2 regions of the Paenibacillus sp. SER-28 genome follow, and region 2 is predicted to be linked to the other one. Evidence: riboswitches for the same ligand, from Rfam matches in the RefSeq annotation. Region 2 holds a riboswitch; the other holds the start of a gene.
The links. Region 2 has a riboswitch for glycine ahead of ACUYLD_RS23270 (alanine/glycine:cation symporter family protein). Riboswitches for the same ligand answer to the same signal wherever they lie in the genome.

Region 1 (4,356 bases), on a different contig from region 2:
TCCAAAAAGCTCAAGCTGACCGCAACGTATGTAACAGGTACGGAAGAAGATATCACAAGTAAGGCAGAGTGGAAGTCCAGCAATGAAGACATCGCTTTTGTCAGTGCGGGAGAAGTCACGGGTTATAAAACAGGTGAGGCTACGATCACCGCTTCTTATGGTGGCAAAACAGTTACAGCTACGGTATCCGTAAATGTACCCGGTGATCTGTCTTTGTCCTCCAAAACGGCAACGATTGATATTGATGAGGACTATACTGCAACTTTGACGGCTACTTATGCGGATGGACGTAAAGAAGATGTAACACAGGATGCAGAATGGACTTCAAGCGCAGAAGATATTGCCTCTGTGTCCAAAGGAACGATTACGGGTAAATCCGCTGGTAAAGCGGTTATTACAGCGACCTATAATGGCAAAAAACTGACGATTAACGTGCAAGTAGGCCTTGTAGACCGTCTGGAAACAGACTCGCGTGTAATTGCGCTTGGTGCTCAGGAAACGAAGCAACTGAAAGTAACAGGAGTTAAGAGTGGCGGTACAAAAACAGATGTAACTAAGGACGCCACCTGGACAACTAGCAATGTAAAAGTGGTTGAGGTTAGCGAAGGTTTGATCAAAGCGAATGGTAGCGGTAAGGCAACTGTGACTGCTTCATATGGCAAGCAAAACATTACGTTTACGGTAGAAGTGGACGTAGCGCAAAAGATTGAAGCGGATGCAATTGCATTATCGCTCAAATCTGGAGATCAAAAAACCATCGCGATTGTGGTTAAATCGAGTGATGGTAAAGAAAAGGACGTTACGGCCCAAGCTGAATGGAAAACGTCTAATTATAAGGTAGCCACTGTTAAAAAGGGTCAGGTTACTGCGGTTAGCTACGGTAAAGCTAACATTCAGGCGAAGTTTGGCGGGAAGGTAATTAGTGTACCCGTGGATGTTGATACGCTTAAATACCTGCAAACAGACGAAGTTGCTTTGAATTTGAAGGCAGGACAGCTGGCTAAGGTTACGGCTACAGCCACGTATAAGGATGAGTCGGAGAAGGATGTTTCCAAACCGGCTGTCTGGTCCTCGTCCAGAATTATTGTTGCGACCGTCAAAGACGGTAACATTAAGGCACAGGGCAAGGGTAAAGCTGTAATTACTGTGAAATATGCAGGTAAAATGACGAAGGTACAGGTAACCGTTCAGTAAAAAAGAGAGCAAGCATACGTCCAAGGACGATAGGCTTGCTCTTTTATTTTAAGGAGGCTACCGCTTATAATTTATGACTTATCCTTCTTGGTTGGTGTGTTGCGTGTAAGTGATTCGGTCAAACGCTTGCCAGTCGGCGTCTGGGCCAACCCGCCTTTGGCGGTCTCGCGGTGCTTCGACGGCATCGCACTGCCGACTTCAAGCATCACGTCAATGACTTCGTCAGACGGAATAGCGCTGCGCACACCCGCCAAAGCCATATCTGCTGCGGCAAGTGCAGTCACGGCTCCCAGCCCGTTGCGCACGATGCACGGGATCTCCACGAGTCCGGCGACGGGGTCGCAAATCAGGCCGAGCGTGTTCTTAAGGGCGAGACCCACGGCGTGAACAGCCTGTTCAGGCGTACCACCGCGCAGCTCGACCATAGCGCCAGCGGCCATCCCGATAGCTGAGCCAATCTCAGCCTGACAGCCTCCCTCCGCGCCAGAAATGAAGGAGTTGTTGGCGATCACGTAGCCAATGGCTCCAGCGGCGAATAGGCCGTTCACCATATGCTCATCATCCCAGCCGAACCGTTCCTGCGCACTGATGAATACACCAGGGATAACCCCACATGAGCCTGCGGTAGGCGTGGCGACAATGCGACCCATGGATGCATTAACCTCCGACACGGAGAGGGCATAAGCCATGGCGAGCGCGGAGGCATCACCGGAGCAGGTTTCCCCTGCCCGCAGATACTCGGCTAGGCGCTTGCCGTCACCGCCCGTCAATCCACTGCGGGATACGGTGTCTTGTGTCTGACCGCGATGAACGGCTTCCTTCATGACTTCATAATAATCAGACATTTGGCGAAAGATTTCTTCCTCCGTTGTATTCGTTTCTTGTACCTGCTCTTGAATCATCAAGCGGCCAATCGTGGTGGATTCTTCAGCGCATAAAGCGCTGATCTCATGCAGATGGCTAAACCGCATCGGATTCAGCTCCTTTTTTCAAATTAATCATCTTAATTTCATACATATGAGGTAAAGAACGCAGTTCCGCAATTAGTTCAGCTGGAGCAGAACTGTCCGTTTCAATGGCGGTGAGTGCTTCACCATCCCGGCCCTTGCGATCTACGTGCATATAGGCAATGTTAATGTGAGCCTCGCCCAGCGCTGAAGTTATCGCGCCCAATGTACCGGGCTTATCCGAGTGGAGAAGCACCAGCGTAGGCAGCTCCCCGGTCAGATTGACCCGGAATTCATTCAGTTGCTGGACATGGATGCTGCCGCCGCCGATGGAGGAGCCCAACAGTGTGCGCTGATCCTCGCCCTTCCACAGCTCGAAACGGACAGTGTTCGGATGAGGGGCGGGGAGTCCGCTGACGGCGAATTCCACGGCCATCCCGGCTTGTTCGGCCCACTGCTCGGCATCGGGAATCCGGTGATCGTCCGTATCGTAATTAAGCAGTCCTGCGATGAGCGCCAGATCTGTACCGTGTCCTTTATACGTATCGGCAAAGGAGCCGTATAATGTCATGCGGGCACGGTCAGGCTGCGCTCCGAGCCAGTGCCGGGCAACGCGTGCGAGTCGCACCGCGCCTGCGGTGTGTGAACTGGAAGGTCCGGTCATGGCCGGGCCGATAATGGAAAATACATCTTTGAAACGCATGGTGTGGCCCCCTGTATGTTCTAATACCATACTATATGGTATTTCCGCGTCTTTGCGCGTTTATGACGGTTCCTAATGCTGACGCGCAATGTGAGCACAAAAAAGGACAGGATAAGGAAGTTTCCCTTATCTCTGTCCTCGTTACCTGAGAGTTTCGTGCGGTGTTCTTACCGCCTTACCCCTTGGGTGGCTTGCGCTCTCTCCAGAGTTGCGTCAGATGACGATACATGGACCTGAGAGATTATCCGCCAGCCGGGTGCTGGCGTCTTGCTCCTTCGGTGCCGCCAGAGTGTAGGCTCCCTGGACAGACTCTCCCGTCATCTTCATTCGCGTATACCGTTCTACATGTCTTTCTTAGGGTAATGTATGCCGTGCTCGGTGTCAATCACAGGGTTCGATTTTTACATAAACAGGTGTGTTTCCAATAAAAAAGATTAAAATTTACATAATTATGGATGAAATCAGGAAGGAATTAGAAGATTGGCGGCTAATCTGATAAAGGACAAGTACATTTATGGAAAACATAGGAGGGATATTGACGTATGGTAAAAGGCTTGCGGTTCACAGGTTCACGCTTAAAAGGGATGCTGCATCTAGCAGCAATCGTATCACTGCTGATCGGGATCTTCGTACCATTCGGTCAGGTCAAGGCAGAGGGAGCATTGACAGTAGCCGAAGCACTTCAGGGCCAAAGCAGTGGAGGTACGGTGACGGTGGAAGGCTACATCGTCGGACATGCTACCGGATCGAAAACGACTAACTTTTCTTCTCCGTTCGCGAATGATTTTAACGTACTGATTGCCGATCAGGCAAATGAACGTAATACGTCTAATCTATTGGATGTACAGCTGACTTCAGCGTACAGAGGGCAATTTGGGCTGTCAGGCCATCCTGAGCTGATCGGCAGCAAAATTCGTGTGACGGGTACACTCGGCGCCTACAATAATTTTGGTGGAGTGAAAAGCCCAAGCGCTGTTGAACTGGTGAGCGGAAGCGAGCCGGGGGAACCAGGTGAACCTGGCAACCCGGGTCAACCCGGTACTACATTGCCGGATGGAAAAGGCAAAAAGGTGCTGTTCGATAATACGCACGCACAGACCGCTGGCGCAGCAGATTGGGTCATTGAAGGCGCCTTCTCCGACTTTGCCAATGGACTGCGTAATGTAGGCTTTACGGTAGACCAATTGAATCGTCCCATTCCTTTTACTTATGGAGAGCAGGCCATAACATATGACAAGCTGCGCCAATATGATGTGTTCATTATTGGTGAAGCGAATGTTGCCTTTAAGGCATCCGAGCAGGCTGCTCTGCTGCAATACGTGAATAACGGGGGGAGCGTCTTCTTCATCTCCGATCATTATAATGCGGACCGTAACAAAAACCGTTGGGATTCCTCCGAAGTTATGAATGGCTACCGTCGTGGAGCCTATACTAATCCGGCCAAAGGCATGACTGCAGAAGAAGCTGCATCACCTGCGATGCAAGGATTAACAAGCTCCGATTGGCTGGCGA
Region 2 (4,356 bases):
CAATATTCATGAATTGTCCGGCGTAGAGCCGAATCCGCGCTTGTCCACCGTTAAGAAGGGCATCGACATTTGCCGAAATGAAAACATCGACTTCTTACTTGCAGTAGGCGGCGGAAGCGTTATTGATTGCACCAAAGCCATCGCAGCAGGGGCTAAATATGACGGCGATGTGTGGGATATTATCAACAAAAAGCACATGCCGACCGAGGCTCTACCATTCGGCACCATCCTCACACTCGCCGCCACCGGTTCAGAAATGAATCCGGATTCTGTCATCACCAACTGGGAAACGAACGAAAAATACGTATGGGGCAGCGCGGTGACGCATCCGAAATTTTCGATTCTGGACCCAAAAAACACCTTCTCTGTGCCACGTGATCAGACGGTATATGGCATGGTGGATATGATGAGCCATGTGTTTGAACAGTATTTTCACAATGTTAAAAATACACCGTTGCAAGATCGTATGTGCTTTTCCGTGCTGCAAACCGTGATCGAAACTGCACCTAAACTGCTGGAGGATTTGCACAACTACGAGCATCGTGAAACGATTTTATATGCCGGAACGATTGCTCTTAACGGAACACTACAAATGGGCTACTTCGGGGATTGGGCTTCGCATACGATTGAACATGCATTATCCGCTGTATATGATATTCCTCATGCTGGCGGTCTGGCAATTCTGTTTCCCAACTGGATGAGACATACAGTGGATCAGGATGCTGCACGCATGAAGCGGCTGATGCTCAGCATGTTTGACTTAGACACCGTAGGTAAAACAGATAGAGAAATCGCCTTGGAAGGTATTGACCGTCTTAGTGCATTCTGGACAAGTCTCGGTGCCCCTTCCACCCTGGCCGATTACAATATTAATGATGAGCAATTGGAAAAAATCGCAAACATTGCAGCCCGTGAAATGGAATACGGAGGCTTTGGTAATTATAAAAAGCTGAATCAAGAAGATATTTTAGCTATTTTGCGTGCATCGTTATAACATTCAAAAGGGAGTGTCCTCAAGCCTATGATGGCTGAGGGCACTCCCTTTTGGAATTTATGAATTAACCGTGTGTCCCTTTTCTTCTACTTGAATAGCTGCCCCTACATTGGCACCTGCAAGAATGCCCTTTTTCTTATTAGGATACAGAGAATCCATATAGTTTCGGGTTTCTGCAACTACGATTCCCGATAAGCCAAGCAGTGCAATCAGATTCGGGAAAGCCATCATTGCGTTAAAGATATCTGCCAGCAGCCAAATGGCTTCCAACTTGATGAACGCACCTCCTGCCACAAGTGCGATGAACAAATAACGGTATGGTTTAATCCATTTGACACCCAGTAAATATTCAACACAACGTTCCCCGTAGTAATTCCAGCCCAGTATCGTTGTGAATGCAAATAAAATAAGGCTAATCGTCACGAGTTCTGCACCAGCCGGAAAGGCACTGGAAAACGCATGCTGGGTCATCAGACCTCCATCGTCATTTCCACTCCATATTCCCGTAACCAGCAACGTAAATCCCGTCAGATTACAAATAATCATCGTATCGATAAATACGCCTGTCATGGATATCAACCCTTGTTCTGCAGGCCATTTCGTCTTAGCAGCAGCTGCTGCAATTGGCGCACTTCCCAAACCAGCTTCATTAGCAAAAATACCTCTGGCAACTCCACTTCGCATCGCCAACATAATCGTCGCTCCGGCAAATCCACCCGTTGCAGATGTGGTCGAGAAGGCCCCTTGTAATACTAAAGCAATCGCATGAGGAAGCTCTCCTGCAAACTTAAAGAGTACAATTAAGCAAACTACGATATAGAGCCCCGACATGAATGGAACAATCTTTGTGGATACCTTGGCAATACTTTTGAGTCCTCCAATCGTAACAACAGCCGTTAACACGGAAATAATGATCGCTGTAACTACCGTTGGCACTCCGAAGCTACTTTCCGTCGAAGAAACGATAGCCTTTACTTGCGGAAAAGTACCGATTCCAAATAGGGCTACAAGAACACCAGAAAAGGCAAACAACATCGCCAGCGGCTTGAAACGGCGGCCAAGCCCGTTTTCAATATAATACATCGGGCCACCCGAAAATTGTCCATTCCGGTCTTTAACACGGTATTTAACGGATAATAATCCTTCCGCATATTTGGTTGCCATCCCGAAAAAAGCTGCAACCAGCATCCAGAATAATGAACCGGGCCCACCCAGTTTGATCGCTGTTGCCACGCCGACGATACTTCCTGTACCTACAGTAGCTGCCAGTGCCGTACTCAATGCTCCGAAGCTGCTTACATCTCCGCTACCTTCGTCCGGCGCTTTACCAATTAGCTTGAGCGCCAAAGGCAATCGAATAACCTGGAGCAGCTTCAAACGGATCGTTAGCCACAACCCAGTGCCCATTACAAGAATAAGAAGCGGCGCTCCCCATATCCAGCTGTCAATCGTTTCTAATACATGTACCAAATTCATTTCAACCCGCTCCTCCAGCATATTAGAAAACAAAAAAGAGTCAAATCCGCTGATTCGACTCCTGGAGAGGTTAAAGGCACGAAAAAATACAACCATCTTGTGCAGGTTTCTACCTCTAATAGCTCATAAAAAAGCCTAGGGGCATTCCCTGTCACAGGTTATTCGCGTCTCTGTCCTTTTGCCTGAGAGTTTAAGCAGATGTTTTCTGCGGTGCACCTTCGGCGCCCAATTAAGGGTCTCTCCAGAGTTCTGTCCGTTTACGGTCCCCGCTTGTTGCTGTAACCAGCCTAAGCACCTGAGAGTTTTGCCCCTTCGGTCGGAACTTTCGTTCCATCTCCCGCAAACATCAACCAGACATATGAAATTTTTATTTATTATACAGAAAACTTTCAGCTTATTACAAGTGAAAAGTTTGTGAAGCCCTCTGAAATATTATTATTGTGTCTATCAAAAAAGCGGATACAGCAAATTTCATCCTTAGGATGTCCTCTGCTATACCCGCCCGAGACGATATGGAATTACAATTCTTCACCATTGGTTGCTATCACATTTTTATACCAGTTAAAAGAGTCCTTTTTGGAGCGTTCGAGCGTTCCGTTACCGTCATCATCCAGATCAACGTAAATAAATCCGTAGCGCTTGGACATTTCGGATGTAGACATGCTCACAAGGTCGATAGGGCCCCAGCTGGTGTAACCAACCAGATCAACACCGTCGGCAATCGCTTCCTTCATTTGGGCAATATGCTGACGCAAGTAATCAATGCGATACGTGTCATGCACAGAGCCGTCTTCTTCCACCTTATCATACGCACCCAAACCATTTTCCACGATGAACAGCGGCTTTTGATAGCGGTCATATAACGTGTTCAGCGTAACACGCAGGCCGATCGGATCGATCTGCCAGCCCCAGTCAGAGGACTGTAAATATGGATTTTTCACGCCACCAATCAGGTTTCCTGCTGCTTTCTCACCTTCTGGACCTGCAGATACGGTCAAGGTCATATAGTAGCTAAATGAGATAAAATCAACCGTGTTATTTTTCAATATTTCAGCATCGCCTGGTTCTGTGTGTATTACAACATTATTTTCTTCAAAATAGCGCTTCATGTAATTGGAATATTCCCCACGGGCATGCACATCCGTAAAGAAAAGGTTCATCTGATTTTCATGCTGGGCTTTCAGTATATCCTCTGGGTTACACGTATGTGGATAGCTTTCAATACGTGCCAGCATACAGCCGATTTGTGCGCCCGGGATGATCTCATGTCCCCGTTTGGTCGCCAGTGCACTAGCTACAAATTGATGATGCAATGCTTGATATATCGCTTGTTGTTTGTTTTCTACACGGTCAATAACCACACCGCCACCGGTGAACGGGCTCATGGTCATTACATTGATTTCATTAAAGGTCAGCCAGTATTTTACTTTATCCTTATAGCGTGTAAACACCGTTTCGGCATAATTTACGTAATGCTGTATGACTTCACGACCCAGCCAGCCATTATACTTCTGCGTCAGACCTAGCGGTGTTTCATAATGTGACAATGTTACCAGCGGTTCAATACCATACTTGCGCAGCTCATCAAATACATTGTCGTAGAATTGCAATCCTGCTTCATTCGGCTCGGCATCATAGCCATTCGGGAAAATCCGCGACCAGTAGATGGACATACGGAATACTTTAAAGCCCATTTCAGCGAACAATGCAACCTAACGATAACCGTTCTCCTTTGAAATGCATTGACAGATACCTTAGAATAGACGTAATGCCTTCATAAGCATCCTAATCGTTGTAACGCGTTTCATGTCAAGTATTTTTTCTTATGTGAGGAGAAGCACCATGTCGAATCTTGATCAAATTGCAAAACTGGCGGGCTTTTCCAA

Region 1: it holds a riboswitch for glycine, as region 2 does, so the genes downstream of both, sdaAB (L-serine ammonia-lyase, iron-sulfur-dependent subunit beta) here and ACUYLD_RS23270 (alanine/glycine:cation symporter family protein) in region 2, are expected to answer to the same signal.

What each region holds. Positions count from the first base shown of each region.
Region 1 covers NZ_JBRECM010000003.1:492,281-496,636, reverse strand. Annotated here, with positions in the region: gene ACUYLD_RS12455 (Ig-like domain-containing protein) at 1-1,194, shown strand, start outside; gene sdaAA (L-serine ammonia-lyase, iron-sulfur-dependent, subunit alpha) at 1,266-2,165, opposite strand; gene sdaAB (L-serine ammonia-lyase, iron-sulfur-dependent subunit beta) at 2,155-2,844, opposite strand; glycine riboswitch at 3,056-3,171, opposite strand; gene ACUYLD_RS12440 (DUF6359 domain-containing protein) at 3,387-4,356, shown strand, end outside.
Region 2 covers NZ_JBRECM010000014.1:64,022-68,377, forward strand. Annotated here, with positions in the region: gene ACUYLD_RS23265 (iron-containing alcohol dehydrogenase) at 1-994, shown strand, start outside; gene ACUYLD_RS23270 (alanine/glycine:cation symporter family protein) at 1,052-2,470, opposite strand; glycine riboswitch at 2,631-2,725, opposite strand; glycine riboswitch at 2,744-2,820, opposite strand; partial or broken gene ACUYLD_RS23275 (glycoside hydrolase family 1 protein) at 2,989-4,182, opposite strand; gene ACUYLD_RS23280 (LacI family DNA-binding transcriptional regulator) at 4,313-4,356, shown strand, end outside.